DNA from 2 places in the Staphylococcus sp. Marseille-Q1834 genome. Region 2 is predicted to be linked to the other one. Evidence: riboswitches for the same ligand, from Rfam matches in the RefSeq annotation. Region 2 holds a riboswitch; the other holds the start of a gene.
What was found. Region 2 has a riboswitch for thiamine pyrophosphate ahead of tenA (thiaminase II). Riboswitches for the same ligand answer to the same signal wherever they lie in the genome.

Region 1 (8,340 bases), 350 kb from region 2:
ACGGCACCCCAGGAATGCGTAGCAACTTAAGTGAGTTAATATCTATCTAAAAACGCATTTACATGACTACAGGCTTGAGACTTTCCCGCAAGAAAGCGTCGCAACAAAAATGAGTAAATGTTTATCTAAGAATTTCTTTAGAATCCTACAGGCTGAGACAGCACCCCTGGAAAGCGAAACAACTTAAACGAGTAAATATCTATCTAAGAACTACTTTACAAGACCAGGGCTCAACCCATCCCCTAGGCAAGCATCTCAACTTAAGTGAAATAACCATCCATTTTAGAAAAATAATAATTATAATTGTAAAATCACTTCAAATATCTATCATGCATTAATAATTTAAGAATGCGGATTTGTTCTAGCATTTCTTTACCTTCGTTTGTGTCTTTAATCTTCTTACGTTGTAATTCTTCATCCACTACACGACGTACTGATAATTCATCAGCACCATCTGAAAGTACTTTATCTCTCGCATCAAAATGTTGATGTGCCACCAACTGCATGCCAAATGAATTATAAAGTAATGTATACCCTGCAATACCTGTTGTCTTCTGATAGGCTTTAGAGAAACCACCATCAATCACAATCATCTTGCCATCTGCTTTAATAGGGTTCTCACCATCAATCTCTTTAACTGGCGTGTGTCCATTAATAATACGTCCCTCATCTGGATTTAAGCCAAAGTCTTTCAACATCTTACGAATCATATCCACATCTTCACGTAAATAGTAATATGGATTTTTAGGCTCTTTATGAGAGGCTTTATCTTCAATAAAGTAACGTTCGAATGTTGTCATTGCTCTTTTTCCGAAAAGTGAACTATATTTACCTGTCCATAAATACCATACTAAATCAGTTGAAAGATCATCAGTAATTTCCTTGTTATCATATGCTAAACGCACATGTTTTTCGAAAACATCAAGTAAGTCACGGCCTTTATGTAACTCACCTTCAATTTCAAATGATTCCATTTCTCCGTTTTCATCGACAGGAATACAACCGTGAATAAGAAGATTGCCATTGTAAGGTAGGTAAAGTTTACCTTTTTGCATTAAGAAAGCCATATGGCGTTTTAATTTCTCAGATTGTTGGAAAGAAAGTAACAATTTGTCGATGACTTCTTCTTCTTCAGGTAATAGTTTGCCTGGATCTTGGGGATCAACTGTACTAAAACATGTGTCTTTTAAAGGATATGTTTTGCCGTAAATTGTAATTTCATTCGTATCATAGTTGACCTTTTCAAGAACTAAACGATCGTCCATTTCAAAGCTTGGGCGACGTTTAATAATTGGCATTTCTAATTTGAATTGAATCATTGCAATCGCTTGGTGAATCTTTGTGATTTGACTCTCTTCGAGTTTAGATAAGCCAGCAGGTTTGTCAGGACGTTTCTTTGGCTTAAAGGCAGGGTTGTCGCCATCATAATACTCTTCAGCTAATGTGAGTAAAGGACGTAAGTTAATACCATAAGCATCTTCGATAATATCTAAATTATCATATCGTGCACAAATACGGAGTAAGTTAGCAAGACAAGCTTTAGAGCCTGCATAGGCGCCGACCCATAACACATCATGGTTACCCCATTGAATATCGACTGAATGATAATTGATTAAAGTATCCATAATTTTATCTGGTTGAGGACCACGATCGTAAATGTCACCCACAACGTGAAGGTGATTTACAACAAGGCGTTGTACAGTATAAGACAATCCGATGATTAAATCGTCTGATTGTTCGAGTTCAATAATGAGGTTAACAAGTGTTTCATAATAAGATTTTTTATTTTTAAATTCATTGCTTTTATAAAGGAGTTCTTCCACAATATATGTAAATTCTTCAGGTAATGCTTTACGTAACTTAGAGCGCGTATATTTTGAAGAACAGTAAGTAATAAGTTCGATGAGACGTTCAATTGTAGTGATATACCAAAGGTTTAATTTACCTTTAGAATCGAAGTTATTTTTTACAAGTTTTAATTTTTCTTCAGGATAATAAACAAGGGCAGCTAGGTCATCAATTTCTCTTTGAGATAATTTATTTGTGAAGATGTCATTGATTTTAGCGCGCACGTTACCAGAACCATTGCGTAGCACGTGTTGGAAAGATTCATATTCACCATGTAAGTCACTCACAAAGTGTTCTGTACCTTTAGGTAATTCTAAAATAGATTCTAAATTAATAATTTCGGTAGCAAGTTTTTCTGGGCTATCGAATTGTTGAGACAATAAATCCAAATATTTCTTTCTTAATTCACTTTCAGTCGTTTGCGTCATTTATTTTTCACTCCTGTGTGGGATTGTCATTTGTTTTGAAAAGGGCAGTAAAATATAAAACCGCTTACATAAATTATCTTTAAAAAGTAGCATTTTTTCAATGGTGATGCTTAAATTGTCGAAATTAAAATATGAAAAAACCCTTCATGCTAGATGAAGGGTTGAAAAATTAACGTGTACGTTTTCTATTTTTAATGAATATAACATATAGTAGGTATAAGATTGCTAAGAAGATAATGACATACATGATATAAGAATAAGTATGTAAACCAGCCATTAATACGTCAAAGCTATCACTTAATAAACGGCCTAATAAAATAAGGGCAAAGTTCCAAATCGTTGTACCTAATAATGATAAGACTGTAAATGTAATGACATTCATTTTATTGATACCAGCAGGAATGGTAATGAGTACACGTAAAACCGGAATGAAGCGGCATAATAAAAATGCCCATGGGCCATAGCGTTTAAACCAATCATTGGCACGCTTGACGTCTTTACCTTTTAGTTTGAACCATTTCCCATGTTTATCAACAAAACGGTAAATACTTTCTTCTTTGATTAAACGACAGATATAGTACAAAATTAATAATCCTATAAATGAAGCGATAGTTGAAATAAGGAATAAGACGGGAATCGATAAGCCTGATTTAACAGACATTAATCCTGCAAACGTCAAAATAATCTCAGAAGGGACGACAGGCAACACATTCTCTAATAAGATAAGAATAAAGATGGCTGCGTAGCCCCATTTACTTATAAAATCGGTAATTAACTGTTCCATTTATAATTAAGAACTCCTTTAATTTTAAGCTTTATAACTACAATAAAAAATTCATAGTAAATTCATTATAATAAAATTTACTATGAATTGCTTGTATAAACCTAAAAGGTTATTATTTTAAAGCCTTTAAGTAACGATGATACAGTTGAGTAGCTTCTTCATCATCTTCGATACCATAGACATTCATACGTCCGTCTTTAAACAAGGTAATTTCATAATCCTTATCTTGAATTAGTTTCGCAAATGACGTGGATTTCACCATATCACCTGGGAAATGTTCAGCGTGTTCAAAGACAGCAGGTTGGTATCTAAAGAGATACGTTTTACCACAAAGACTTTCAATGTGTTGCTGTTGCTTTGTTTCTAATAATTCATAATGTTGTTGTTCGCAAACTTCACAGTCATTGTCTTTCAAGATATCGACATTCATGGCTTTAAAGTTAATCTCGAAAGCATCAATGGTAAGTAATTTTTTGGAAAAGCCTTTTCCAGATAAATAGCGAATAGCTTCTGATACTTCATAGCTTGCCACTTGTGTAATGACAGGCGGTAAGACGCCATTAATCGCACAACTTTCGCCAGTAGAAGGCATACGTTTTAATAAACATTTTAAGCAAGGCCCCTCAAAGTCGATGCCATAGACGGTGCCCTTACTGCCAACTGCAGCACCATATACCCAAGGAATATGATGCTTATGGCATACTTCGTTAATGAGATAACGAATTTTAAAATGATCCATGCCATCAATCACAATGTCAGGTTGCACCTTATTCATAATATCTTCAATATTCGTAGAGTCAATTTCTTGATAAAACGCTTGTACTTCTACGTTGGAATTAATATGCGCTAATTTTTCTTTAACGGCGTGTACTTTAGGCACCATGTTGGTAGCATCATCTTCTGTATACAATGCTTGGCGATGTAAATTTGATGTTTCCACAATATCCATATCAACAATGGCCAAGTGATGGGCGCCCATGCGAGCTAATAGCTCTGCTACATGGCTACCTAATGCACCAGCACCAAGTATTAAAATCTTCGCATTCGATAGGGCGTGTTGCCCATTTTCACCAAAAGCATGATAACGCATTTGACGATTGTAACGTTGCATTATAAGAATTCTAATCCTTCAGTTGGGCTTGACGCTTGCGCAGTATATTTCACTGGAATTCGTCCAGCTTCATAAGATAAACGACCAGCTTCAATACATAATTTCATTGCTTCAGCCATTTTAACAGGGTCTTTAGCGCCTGAAACAGCTGTATTTAATAAGATGGCGTCAGCACCTAATTCCATTGCGTGACAAGCGTCTTTAGCTGATCCAATACCAGCATCAACGATAACTGGGACATTAGCGTTTTTAATAATGTAGCTAAGGTTTAATTGGTTGTTAATACCACGGCCAGTACCGATTGGAGAAGCAAGTGGCATTACGGCATGTACATCTAATTCTTCTAAGCGTTTCGCTAAGACAACATCGTTAGAAATGTAAGGGCATACGATGTAGCCTTTCTCTAATAATATTTTACAAGCTTCGTATGTTTCGAAAGGATCAGGTAATAATGTTTCATCATCACCGATGACTTCGACTTTAATCATGTCACATACGCCTGCGTGGTTAGCGATTTCAGCGATACGAACGGCTTCTTCTGCAGTTTTAGCACCTGCTGTATTTGGGAAAGTGATGAAATCTTTTAAATTAATATTCGCAAGTGGGTTAGGTAAGTTTTTGTCATATAAGTTCATACGTCTTACTGCGAATGTAAGAACATTTGTTTCTGACGCTTTAATCGCTTCTGTTTGAATGTCTTCATTTTCAAATTTACCAGTACCTAATAATAAACGAGATTGTAATTCTAAATTTCCAATTTTAAACATATTATCCGCCTCCAACAAATTCTAATAATTCTAATTGATCATCTTCACGTACAGTATGATTATCATACTCTTCTTGTTTAATTAATGTCTTATTATGCTCGACGATGACACGTTCAGGGTCTAATTCAAGTGAGTGAAGCACTTGAGTAATCGACTGTTCTGCGTCGAATGTGAACGCATCACCATTAATGATACACTTCATTATTTGACCTCCTTGAAACATTAAATGACTCATAATTGCGTGGTTTAACACCAGTAAATAGCCAATTCGCAATATCACGGCCTATGACAGGTGAAAGTAAAATACCGTTACGGTAATGACCTGTAATGACGTATAAACCATCATCTATACGATCCATGATAGGCAATTCGCCATCAGTATAAGGGCGCACGCCAGACCATTGCTTAATGACTTTACCTTGTGCTAATTCAGGAATGCGTTCATTCGCGTATTGGTGTAGCCATGAGACACCTTGATTGGTATTGCCGACAGAATAATTATCAAACTCACTTGTCGCGCCAATAAGGAAACGATTAGGTTGTTTCGGCACGATATAGCAACCATTCGTCATAAATATCGTTTCTTTTAAATCTAAGTCGTCATGTTCAATCAATAATACTTCGCCTTTAACACCAACTACTTTACGCGGAAGTTGGTAGCGCTCTAATAATTTCGAAGTCCAAGCTCCTCCAGCGACAATCACTTTCTTAGCAACTAATTGACCTCTTGATGTAGATACTTCGTAATAGCCATTTTGACGTTCAACGTTAAGCACTTCAGTTTGATAATAACGATGAATATTACGTTGCTGTAGTGATTTGAAAAGTGCTTTCGTATAATGGTTCGCATTGATTTGTCCATCATTTGGAATGTAAATTGCCATTTCACTTGATGTGACATGACCATGCGTTAAATCAATTAAATCTTCTTCAGATAATTCCACTACACTAGGGTCCATGGAACTTAAGAATTCATATTGCTGTCTTAAACTTTCAACATCTTCAGGGCGATTCGCCACTTTGATTAATCCCGATGACTGATATTGAATATCGATACCTGTTTCATCTTGCAAAGCTTCGCACAGTTCTGGGAAAAGTGAGCGCGATTCGAGCGCAAGTCTAAATAAATCATTATCTTCAGTAAATTCATTTTGTGCACCTAGCATACCGCCTGCTTTGTAAGAAGCATGTTTACCAGGAACATCTCTATCGACAATAGCGACATCCATTTGTGACTGACTTAAATGTCGCGCAATAGACATGCCAATCACGCCTGAACCTATAATAAGAACGTCATGCATCTTTCAACCACTCCTTTCGTAACTGTTCGATTTGTTGTAAAGATGCGTTCATAAAGAAAGAAATTGCACATATACCAGTAAACCCTTTAGGTAATTGGTGAATCGTTTCTTTAGTGATGCCACCAATAGCATAAATAGGAATCGGCAAACGTAAAACGTCATTGACCTCTTCTTGTGAACGTGGCTGTTGATTTGGTTTAGAAGGCGTTGTGAAAATGTGGCCATAAAACACATAATCAAGACCATGTTCATAAGCTTGCTTCACAGATTCTTTAGAATGGGTCGACATACTGACTTCGACATGAGGGTATCGTTGTTTGTAATCAAACGCAGTCTTATCCATCTCACGACAATGTAATCGTGAAAGGCTCAATGATTCTAGTAACTTAACATCACTATGAATGATTACTTTCTCTTTTGGAAAGCCTGCATCTAAAAGTTGTGTGATGAAGTTAAATAACGCTTTACGTGACATAGGGGTACGAAAAAGTAGTCCGTCTATCCCTTCAGCTATAGCTAAGAAATGCTGTAAATCTTCGTCTGTTAAATCTTTGTAAGTCGTTATTGCAATAAATATATGCCTCACCCCTTGAACAATAAAAAACGCTATTACCCTCGTAGGGAAATAGCGTTTAGCTCAACTTTACGATATCCTTTACGCCACTTTCCTACGCCAGTACAAACTGGATCAGGTTCCAGGAATTATAAAGTTCGTTCTTTACTCTCAGCCTTAAACAAAGGCACTTCCAGTGGATGATAAATTTTATTCATTTATAAATTAATTAATAGCGTTTCAGTTCAATTTCATTTTACAGTTTTTCTGATTAGAGTTCAAATCTTAAATAAAAATAAATATGACACTACTTTTCGAAAAGTAGTATAACAACACAAACAAGCGCAATTTAATAAAAAACTTTTGTAAAGATATTGTAAACGTTTGCAATACCTGGTAATATGATAAAAAATAAGTGATTAAGCCTATCATGACAGGGCTTGAAAGGTGGAAAGTGATTAGAGCAAAAGGGAGTCTTCATGATTAATAGACAACATAAAAAGAATCAACAAAAAAGGAAAGTAGGAAAGAATATGGTTCAAAGACAAAGGAAAAGTAATGTCCGTTGGATGTTCGCATTACTATTTTTTATTATCGGAGTAATTGCATATATGGATAGATCGAATATCTCATATATTGCACCACAAATGATGCAAGATTTACATATGAATAAACAGCAATTTGGTTTATTAGCATCCTTCTTCTCATTAGGATATGCATTAATGCAAGTACCTTCAGGTATGTTAGCTGAAAAGTTTGGTCCACGTAAAATGATTACTATCGCATTAGTATGGTGGAGTGCTTTTACAATTTTTACAGGAATGATTAAACATCACGGTTTATTATTCTTAGTGCGTTTCTTATTTGGTGTAGGGGAAGCACCAATGTATCCATCAAATGCAGTTTTCAACTCAACATGGTTTGCGAAAGATGAAAAGGGAAGAGCATCTAGTGCATTATTAGCAGGTTCGTATTTTGGACCAGTACTAGCACCAATTATTACTATCGCCATTGTAAATGCATTTAATTGGCAAGCTGTCTTTTATATTTTTGGTGCGGTTGGTGTCTTAATTGCGATTTTATGGGGAATCATCGCAAAAGACCTTCCAGAGCAACATCGTATGGTTAACGAAGCGGAAAAACATTTTATTATGCAAAATCGTGACTTAGTTCAAACTAGCAAATCTTTACCACCATGGAATCAATTCTTCCGTCGCGTAAGTTTCTATGCTATCGCAGGTCAATACTTTGTAGTTCAATTTATTATTACATTATTCTTAATTTGGTTACCAACATACTTAACAGAGCAATATCATGTAGAGTTTAAACATATGACAATCAGTTCATTACCTTGGTTTATTATGTTTATCTTAATTTTATCTGCAGGTGCCATTTCAGATAAAATTTTACGTAGTGGTCAATCACGCTTTGTATCAAGAGGATTAATTGCGATTGCTGGATTCATTGTGTTTGCGATTTCAATCTTCTTCGCAGTTCATACAGAAAGCTTATACATTACGATCTTCTGGTTATCACTTGGCTTAGGTG
Region 2 (8,340 bases):
AAAGAAGCGTTTATACAAGATATGAAAGTATCTTATCGCTTAACTAAAGAACTTTATGCTAAACGAAGTACTTGGATTAAGTTTAAAGAAGGTATTTCTCAATTACTTTCTCCAATACTTTAGTATTTATATTTTAGAGGCTTAGGTTTCCTAGCCTCTTATTTTATTATTTTTGAAAAGAGGTCAATTATGGATTATCATCAATCAGTTACCCTAGCCCGAAAATATATGCAAAACTTTCATAAGGATGACTATTCAGGTCATGATATTGCTCATGTAGAAAGAGTAACACTACTTGCCCAACGTATCAGAGAACAAGAACAACAAGGTGATGAATTAACGATTACATTAGCTGCTCTTCTACATGATGTTATAGATGATAAATTAACTAATAAAGATGAAGCGGTTCAACAGTTGTTAGAATTCTTGAACACACTGGAATTAGATGAGAATACTCAAAATCACATTCTATATATCATTCAAAACTTAAGTTACCGCAATGGTAAAAATAATAATATTGAATTATCTATTGAAGGTCAGATCGTTCGTGATGCTGATCGCTTAGATGCCATTGGTGCAATAGGTATTGCACGAGCATTTCAATTTGCTGGTCATTTCGATGAGCCAATGTGGACAGAATCTCCAATAGATAATGCACCAGCAATAGAAACAATCCCTTCGCTACCTCCATCAGCGATTCGTCATTTTTATGATAAATTATTAAAGTTAAAAAATTTAATGCATACTGCTACTGGTAGAGAACTTGCACAACAACGCCATGATATTATGGAACAATTTTTAAATCAGTTTTATAGTGAATGGCATATTTCAAATCAATAACATCTAAAAAGAGGTTGAACAATATTTTTGTTCAACCTCTTTTGATTAAATGCTAGTATATTTATTTTTTCTTTTTGCTGTTTTTAGAAACAACTTGAGTATTTTTGCCTTTTTTGTTTGAGTCATTTTTTTGTTCAAATTTCTCAATCATTGGCGCAACTTCTCTTTTTGCTACCTTTTCATAATGCATGTTCGCAAAGAACGTTTGGACAATTAAGAACGCCGCACTGACTGACCAGTATAAACCTAATGCTGAAGCTGAACTTAATGAAATCCAAATAATCATAATTGGTGAAATAATCATCATCATGTACGTCATTTGACGTTGTTCTTGTGGCATTTGTTTACTTGAAACCCATGCTTGGATAAAGTATAAAATACCGGCAATAATCGTAATCCAAATATCAGGATGTATTAAGTTAAACCATAAGAAGTGAGGATGTTCGGCAATTCCGCCTCCAATACGATATCTCAATACAAAGTATAATCCCATTACGACTGGCATTTGAATTAGTACAGGTAAACAACCTAAAGCACTCTTCATAGGATTGATATCATATTTTTTATAAACTTCCATCATTTCTTGGTTAGCTGCCATTTTTTCTTCTTGAGTACGCGCACGTTTAACTTTTTCTTGTACGCCATCTACTTCAGGTTTAGCAACTTTCATTTTTTCACGCATCATATGACTATTTTTGTAGTTTGAAAGCATGAAAGGTAATAAGATAATACGGATAATTAATACTAACACGATGATGGCAATACCATAATCATCATTAAATACTGAATGGCCTAACCAATGTAACACTTTAGACATTGGTTCTACGAATGTGTTATAGAAAAATCCATCTCTATTACTAGATTTAGAATAATCACATCCAGCTAAAAAGACCATTACCCCTAATAACAAAGGTAGTAACGCTTTCTTCTTCATTTTTACACCTCTATTGATATATTCACATAGGGCTTATTTTATCATAATCAGAGTGTACTAGAAAACAAAAAAAGAAAAAAACTAATATTTATTTGAAATAACTCTTAAATTTGGTAACAGTCTTGTCAATATTATGACTTCGTGCAATTGCCGAAATAACAGAGATACCATCTGCGCCTGCTTCTGCGATTTCACCCACGTTATCTTCAGTAATACCACCGATAGCCACCATAGGTAACGATGGATTTAGCTCTTTTAATGTTTTAATCATTTCTGGTCCTACAGGCTCACTAGCATCTACTTTAGAAGGTGTAGCATACATAGGACCTACACCAATATAATCTACATGAGGTAAATCTGAATGGTTGTATTCTTCCTCATCCCCTACGCTTAAACCAATAATCTTTTTATTAAAGCGTTGAGCAAATGTAGCAACTTTAGCATCATCTTGACCGACATGTATGCCATCAGCGTCAATTTGTTCTGCTAGATCAACATCATCATTAACTAAAAATGGCACGTTATATTCACGACATAATGCGTGTAATTGTTGTGCTAATTTGACTTTATCTTCACCTATTAGTGCATTTGGCCCCTTTTCACGAAATTGGAATAAAGTAATTCCCGCTTCAAGTGCCTCTTTTAAAATCGTTTGAATATCATTATCTTCTGGCACATCTTGTGTTCCACATATAAAGTAAACATTTAAATCACTAGCTTTAAACATTTATTTCACCTCTAAACGTTTAACGTGTTGTTCATAAGTTGAATACTCTAATTGATACATTTCATCTAATAAATGAGGTAAAAATGTGCCTGGCCCTTTAACTTGTTCATCCTTTTCAGCAATTTCTGCAGCAATATTATAGAAACTTACTGCTTCTTCAAGAACTTGTAGTGAAGGATGTGTTTCTCGGAATAAGAAACTTGCTACTAAACCACCCAATAAGCATCCTGCTCCAGTTATCTTCGCTAAAAGCGGTGACCCATTTGATAACTGTACAACTTTATTATCTTGGACAATGATATCTTCTTTGCCGGTTAATACAATCGCTGTGTTTAGCTTCTCATATGCTTTCTTAGCGATAGTAATAGAATCTAGATTTGCGTCTCCATCTGTACCTTTCATTGTTGTATTCGCATCAACTAACGTTAAAATTTCTGAAGCGTTTCCTTTAATTACTGCCACTTCAACTTCAGATAAGAATTTTTGACAAAATTGTTTACGATAAGTTGAAGCTCCAACTGCTACTGGATCAAATACAATTGGCGTACCTTGTTGGTTAGCGATTTTCCCAATTTCTAGAATATCTTCTTCATTAGCTTTAGTTAATGTACCAATATTTATTAATAATGCACCTGCCACTTTATAAAACTCTTCAGCCTCTTCAGGTGCTTCACTCATTGCTGGGCTTGCGCCAATACTCAATAGACCATTAGCAGTAAAGTTTTTTACGACATCGTTGGTATAACAAACAACTAATGGATTTTCATTTCTTAATTTCTCTAAATTATTCATCATCTAATCCTACTTTCTTCATATAAGCAAAGTGGTTCACTGGACCACGACCTTGACCAATTTCAGGTGTATATTCAATACTTAGTGAAATAAATTCCTTAGCCTTTTTAACCGCTTCATAAATTGATTTACCTTTAGCAAGTTCTGCAGTTATTACTGCTGAAAATGTACAACCAGTACCGTGCGTATGTGGTGTATCAAAGCGTTTATTTTCAAATGTATAAACGTCGTCTTTAGTAAATAAGAAGTCTTTAGCGTTATTTAAATCAGCTGAATGTCCACCTTTAATCACTACACCCTTACTACCAATTTCATTAATAAAGATGTGCCCTGCTTTACGAATACTTTCTTCAGTATCAATTTTTAGACCAGTAATTTCTTCTGCTTCAGGAATATTAGGTGTTACAACGTCAGCTAATGGCAATAACGTGCTTTGTAAATGTTTTTTAGTAGCATCATCCATTAATGAATCACCACTTTTAGCTAACATAACAGGGTCTATCACGTATGGAATATCAGAATGTTGTTTTAAATATTCTTGTACAAGTTCCATTGTCTCATGCGTAGCAATCATACCTGTTTTAATTGCATGTGGTAATTCATCATCAAATACACTATCAAGTTGTTCCTTGACCCAACTTGTTTCTAAATTATGAATGTGTTGAACACCTTTAGTGTTTTGAGCCACAATACTCGTGATAGCAGCCATGCCATAGACACCACAAGCGTGAAATGATTTTAAATCTGCCATTACTCCAGCACCGCCTGATGGATCAGTGCCTGCTATTGTTAATGCAATTTTTGGTTTATTCATGTTCTTCTCCTCCAAAGTTCCATTGCTCATCTATGTAAGCCATATTAAAGAAATTACGTTCATGAATCGTACTTTGTAAGAAACTTTCTTTAATTTCTTGTTTCTCTTGATCGCTACAATTTTCAGTTAATTCATCTAACATACGATCAAAGACTTCGATTAAAGGACGCATTTCAGTACTATAAAAATCAAACCATCTAGCCGTAATGACATCTCTATTTAAATTTTGGTCTTCTAATGCCATTTTTGCTATGACTTCATAGACATATGGGCAAGGTGCCATAGCGGCAATTGTATAGGCTGCATTTTCATGAGCATAAGCATGATAATACATATGTTTGATGTAATGATCTCCACTCGGAGGCCATACTTTCTCACGAACAATTTCTTCGTACGGTTCGTTTATATAATCTGCTAAAATTTCATGTGCTTCTACTTCACCGTCTAACATAAATTCGATTTGCTCTACTAAAAATTTAACATCTGTCATAGAAGGCGCTTTAGGAATTAATAGTGCATACAAATTAGTAAATTCTTTTAGATATGAAGCATCCGCGCGTAAATATTGACGCACAGCTTGTTTAGGTAATTGACCTTTTAATAAATCTTGAATGAAACCATCTTTGTAAATTTGTTCAATAATAGGTTGTGCTGCTTCTTTTAACTCAGTTGAAAAGCTCATTATAATTCCTCCCTTAAATTAAAAAACTACATTTCAACGTATCAACGCAGAAATGTAGTCATCTTCAATAGAAGGTATGTAAAATTACATAACTACTTTCCTACGTTGGTACTAACCAAATCAGGTTATAAGGGTCTGAAAAAATCATCTCAGCCATAGTTTTTGGCTCCCCTAGTAGTTTTATTTTATTAATTTTACATTATCAAACAGTATATTATTTTTCAAATAAAAAACTGAGATGTTTCATTAATCGAAACATCTCAGTAAATATTAATTTATGCAGTTACCCATTGTGATGGGCCAGCAGTGTTGTAAAGTTTTACAGCTGCAGCATCTTGAACGTGTTCAGGTACTTGCGCTGGTGATACACCTTTATATTGAGCAGGTGCTACTGAATCCCATGTAGATTGTAAGAATTGGTATTTACCAGCTGCGCCTGAGCTTGGGTTGATAGCGTGAATATCGCCACCTGATTCACGTTGAGCAATTTGTTGTAAATGACCATTTACGTGTACTGAAGAACCATTTGAAGCTGTGTTGTTGCTTGTTGATGCTTGTTGTGGTTGTTGAGTTTGCTCAGTTTGTGGTGCTTGTTGAGTTTGAACTGGTTGTTGTTGATTAGATTGTTGTTGTGAAGCTACTGTTTCAGCTGATGTTTGGTTGTTAGAAGCTGAAGCTTGTTCACTAACATTTTGTTGTTGTGGTTGCTCAGTTTGAGTTGCTTGTGATGTTTGAGCTACTGGTGTAGATTGACCAGTTGTTTGACCTGTTTGAGCATAGTTCCAAACCCAATGCGTACCATTTGATTCAAAATGGTAAGTGAAACCATCATAATCAAATGTTATGTTATAAGCGCCTTCTTGGATAGGGCTATTATTTAATGATTGATCATTTGATTGAGCTAATTGTGCTAATTCAGCTTTATTAATTTGTGACTCACTTGCATCTGCGTGACCTGCATTACCAGCTGCTACTCCTAAGCCTACTGCTAATGTTGAAGCAATAATAGTCTTTTTCATAGTTTAAAAGTCCTCCTGTTTAATTTTTTTCCTAATCAAATTAATTACAGGTAATACTCTAACATCTGAAAAAGCGTCGCAGGTTACAGCCAAATAAAAAAAGAAGCCTCTTTTTTACATGGAAATTACAAGAAATGAGACCTTAAATTACTTCAAAATATTCATTCAACCCTTTCATGGCAGTTTTAAAGTGTTTACGTTAGCTTGTTATGTATGTAATATTCTTGAAATCTTTCAGATATTTATCTTAAAAATTAAGAACCTCTCCCCATTAATTTGAATTAATAAAGAGAGATTCTGAGTATAATTGAAAGATGTTATATATAAAATAGAGAAGATTGGAGTTAAAGTTTAGAAAGTTGATTTAATTTTAATTGATATTAATAATGTCTAAATTATCTAGGGGATAAGTGTCTTCCATAAATGAGCTATTTGAGAGAATTTCGTTGTTTTTTGATTGTGGGGACATAAATTTAATTGTTTCTACATATAATTCTGTTACAAAATGCGTTTGTCCCTCTTTTTCATACTTACGTGAACGCATTTGTCCTGTTATACCTACCAATGAACCTTGACTAGTATATTTTTCAATATTCGTTGCTGTTTTGCCAAAAGCTTTACAAAAAATATAATCACAAGCGATTTCATTATTGTCGTCTTTATAATTACGTTCAGTAGCAACACTAAAGGTAGCAATTTTCACCTCCTCTTTTTCATAGATTTGTGCATCTTTAGTCATACGACCTACGATAACTATCTTATTTAGCATGTGTCACCTCCTTCAAAAACTATCTTAATCACATTTCATATGTACGTCAAAACGCCATTTTTAATAAAAATTTACTATTTATAATCAAAATTTGTTATATTTAAAGAAAATAGTTAAAACTTGAATGTTCAATTAAATAATTTCTAATTTATTGCATATTTTCAAAATTTTTAGGATGTGATTAGGTGAAGACTTTTAAAGCGGTGCGTTTTCAAATTGTGAATGAAAATGGTGGAATTACAGAATTTGAATTAGAAGACGGCGTTATTATTAATAAAGAAAATAGTGGAACAGGTTGGTTATTAGAAGTCGTTATTTCTAATGCTCATCATGAGACTATGAAAAAATATTATGATGATCAAACGTTATTAGATATTCGTGTCGTAATTACTAGACCTTCGAATGATCCTGCTCTATTTGATGCGACAATCAAAAGTATTAAAACGTTTGATACTACCATGTCTATTGTATTCGAATGCCATATTTATACTTTACGCCAAGTATATGCCGAAAGTTTATTGGAACAATTAATTGATGAAGGCTTGTCTGGTGAAGAATTAAAAGTTACATTTAATCGTATGATGCAATCTAAACCTAAATTAAAGGAAGAAAAATTTGACAGAGACGAATAAAGATTAAGAAACTTTGAGCCTACTTTAATAGTTAAATTGAAGGTTAGTAGTAATGAGTCAAAGAAGTTCTAAAAATGGTAGCGGTTGTCTAATGGGATGTTTATCTACGATTTTTATAGTCATTTTTCTACCTATTCTATTATTACTATTACTTTAATTATGAACTACGTTTCCTTCATAGATGAATATATATTAAAAGAGGCTGAGACAAATTAAAATGTCTCAGCCTTTACTAATATATTGGCAGTAGCTGACTGGTTTGAAAATGCGCTTAAATCAAGCTTTTTCAAATCTAGTCATCCTTGCCGGGGAGCGGGGCCCCAGCACAGAGAATTTCATTAAGAAATTCCACTAATAAAGCAAGCTGGGGTTGGACGACGAAATTTATTTAATTTCTGTCCCACTCCCTTTTAACACATTTTATCTCTATCGATTATTGCTATGCATCTTGAATTGCGAAAGTAAGTTCACAACTACAAGCAAGTTGACCATCAACAGTTGCTTTCGCTGTACCTTTTCCGATTGGCCCTTTAATTTTAGTGATTTCAACTTCTAATAATAAAGTATCACCAGGTGTCACTTGTTTTTTAAAGCGACATTTATCAATACCTGCGAATAAGGCAATTTTACCTTTATTCTCTTCACTATTAAGCATAGCTACTGCGCCTGTTTGAGCTAATGCTTCAGTAATTAATACACCAGGCATTACAGCGTAGTCTGGAAAATGTCCTTGGAAAAATGGTTCATTTCCTGAAACTTGTTTTAAACCTACACAACGTTTACCTTCTTCATATTCAACCACTCGGTCAATTAATAAGAACGGTTGTCTGTGTGGGATAATTTGTTTAATTTGATTGTAATCAAAGATTGTTTCCATTTGAAACTACCTCCAGCAATAATTTATCATTTGATGTTAAAAATTAATCATTGATACGTTCAATATCTGCACCAAGTGATTTTAACTTTTCATGGAAATTAACATAACCACGATCTAAGTGTTTTAATTCAGTCACTTGAGTCGTACCATCAGCTACTAAGCCTGCTAAAATCAATGCAGCTGCTGCTCTTAAGTCAGTTGCTTTAACTTGCGCACCTTGTAATTGACTCTTACCAGCAATTTTAGCGCTTCTA

Region 1: it holds a riboswitch for thiamine pyrophosphate, as region 2 does, so the genes downstream of both, LIX58_RS06705 (thiamine phosphate synthase) here and tenA (thiaminase II) in region 2, are expected to answer to the same signal.

The regions. Positions count from the first base shown of each region.
Region 1 is NZ_CAKASN010000001.1:1,357,942-1,366,281, forward strand. It holds gene LIX58_RS06675 (fructose-1,6-bisphosphatase) at 312-2,276, opposite strand; gene LIX58_RS06680 (DedA family protein) at 2,446-3,060, opposite strand; gene LIX58_RS06685 (ThiF family adenylyltransferase) at 3,173-4,171, opposite strand; gene LIX58_RS06690 (thiazole synthase) at 4,171-4,938, opposite strand; gene thiS (sulfur carrier protein ThiS) at 4,940-5,140, opposite strand; gene thiO (glycine oxidase ThiO) at 5,124-6,239, opposite strand; gene LIX58_RS06705 (thiamine phosphate synthase) at 6,232-6,825, opposite strand; TPP riboswitch at 6,888-6,997, opposite strand; gene LIX58_RS06710 (MFS transporter) at 7,326-8,340, shown strand, end outside.
Region 2 is NZ_CAKASN010000001.1:1,710,940-1,719,279, reverse strand. It holds gene cls (cardiolipin synthase) at 1-123, shown strand, start outside; gene LIX58_RS08540 (HD domain-containing protein) at 190-840, shown strand; gene yidC (membrane protein insertase YidC) at 902-1,774, opposite strand; gene thiE (thiamine phosphate synthase) at 1,863-2,501, opposite strand; gene thiM (hydroxyethylthiazole kinase) at 2,502-3,293, opposite strand; gene thiD (bifunctional hydroxymethylpyrimidine kinase/phosphomethylpyrimidine kinase) at 3,286-4,107, opposite strand; gene tenA (thiaminase II) at 4,100-4,789, opposite strand; TPP riboswitch at 4,870-4,972, opposite strand; gene LIX58_RS08510 (transglycosylase family protein) at 5,065-5,808, opposite strand; gene LIX58_RS08505 (single-stranded DNA-binding protein) at 6,179-6,577, opposite strand; gene LIX58_RS08500 (YwpF-like family protein) at 6,763-7,209, shown strand; gene fabZ (3-hydroxyacyl-ACP dehydratase FabZ) at 7,649-8,086, opposite strand; gene murA (UDP-N-acetylglucosamine 1-carboxyvinyltransferase) at 8,130-8,340, opposite strand, start outside.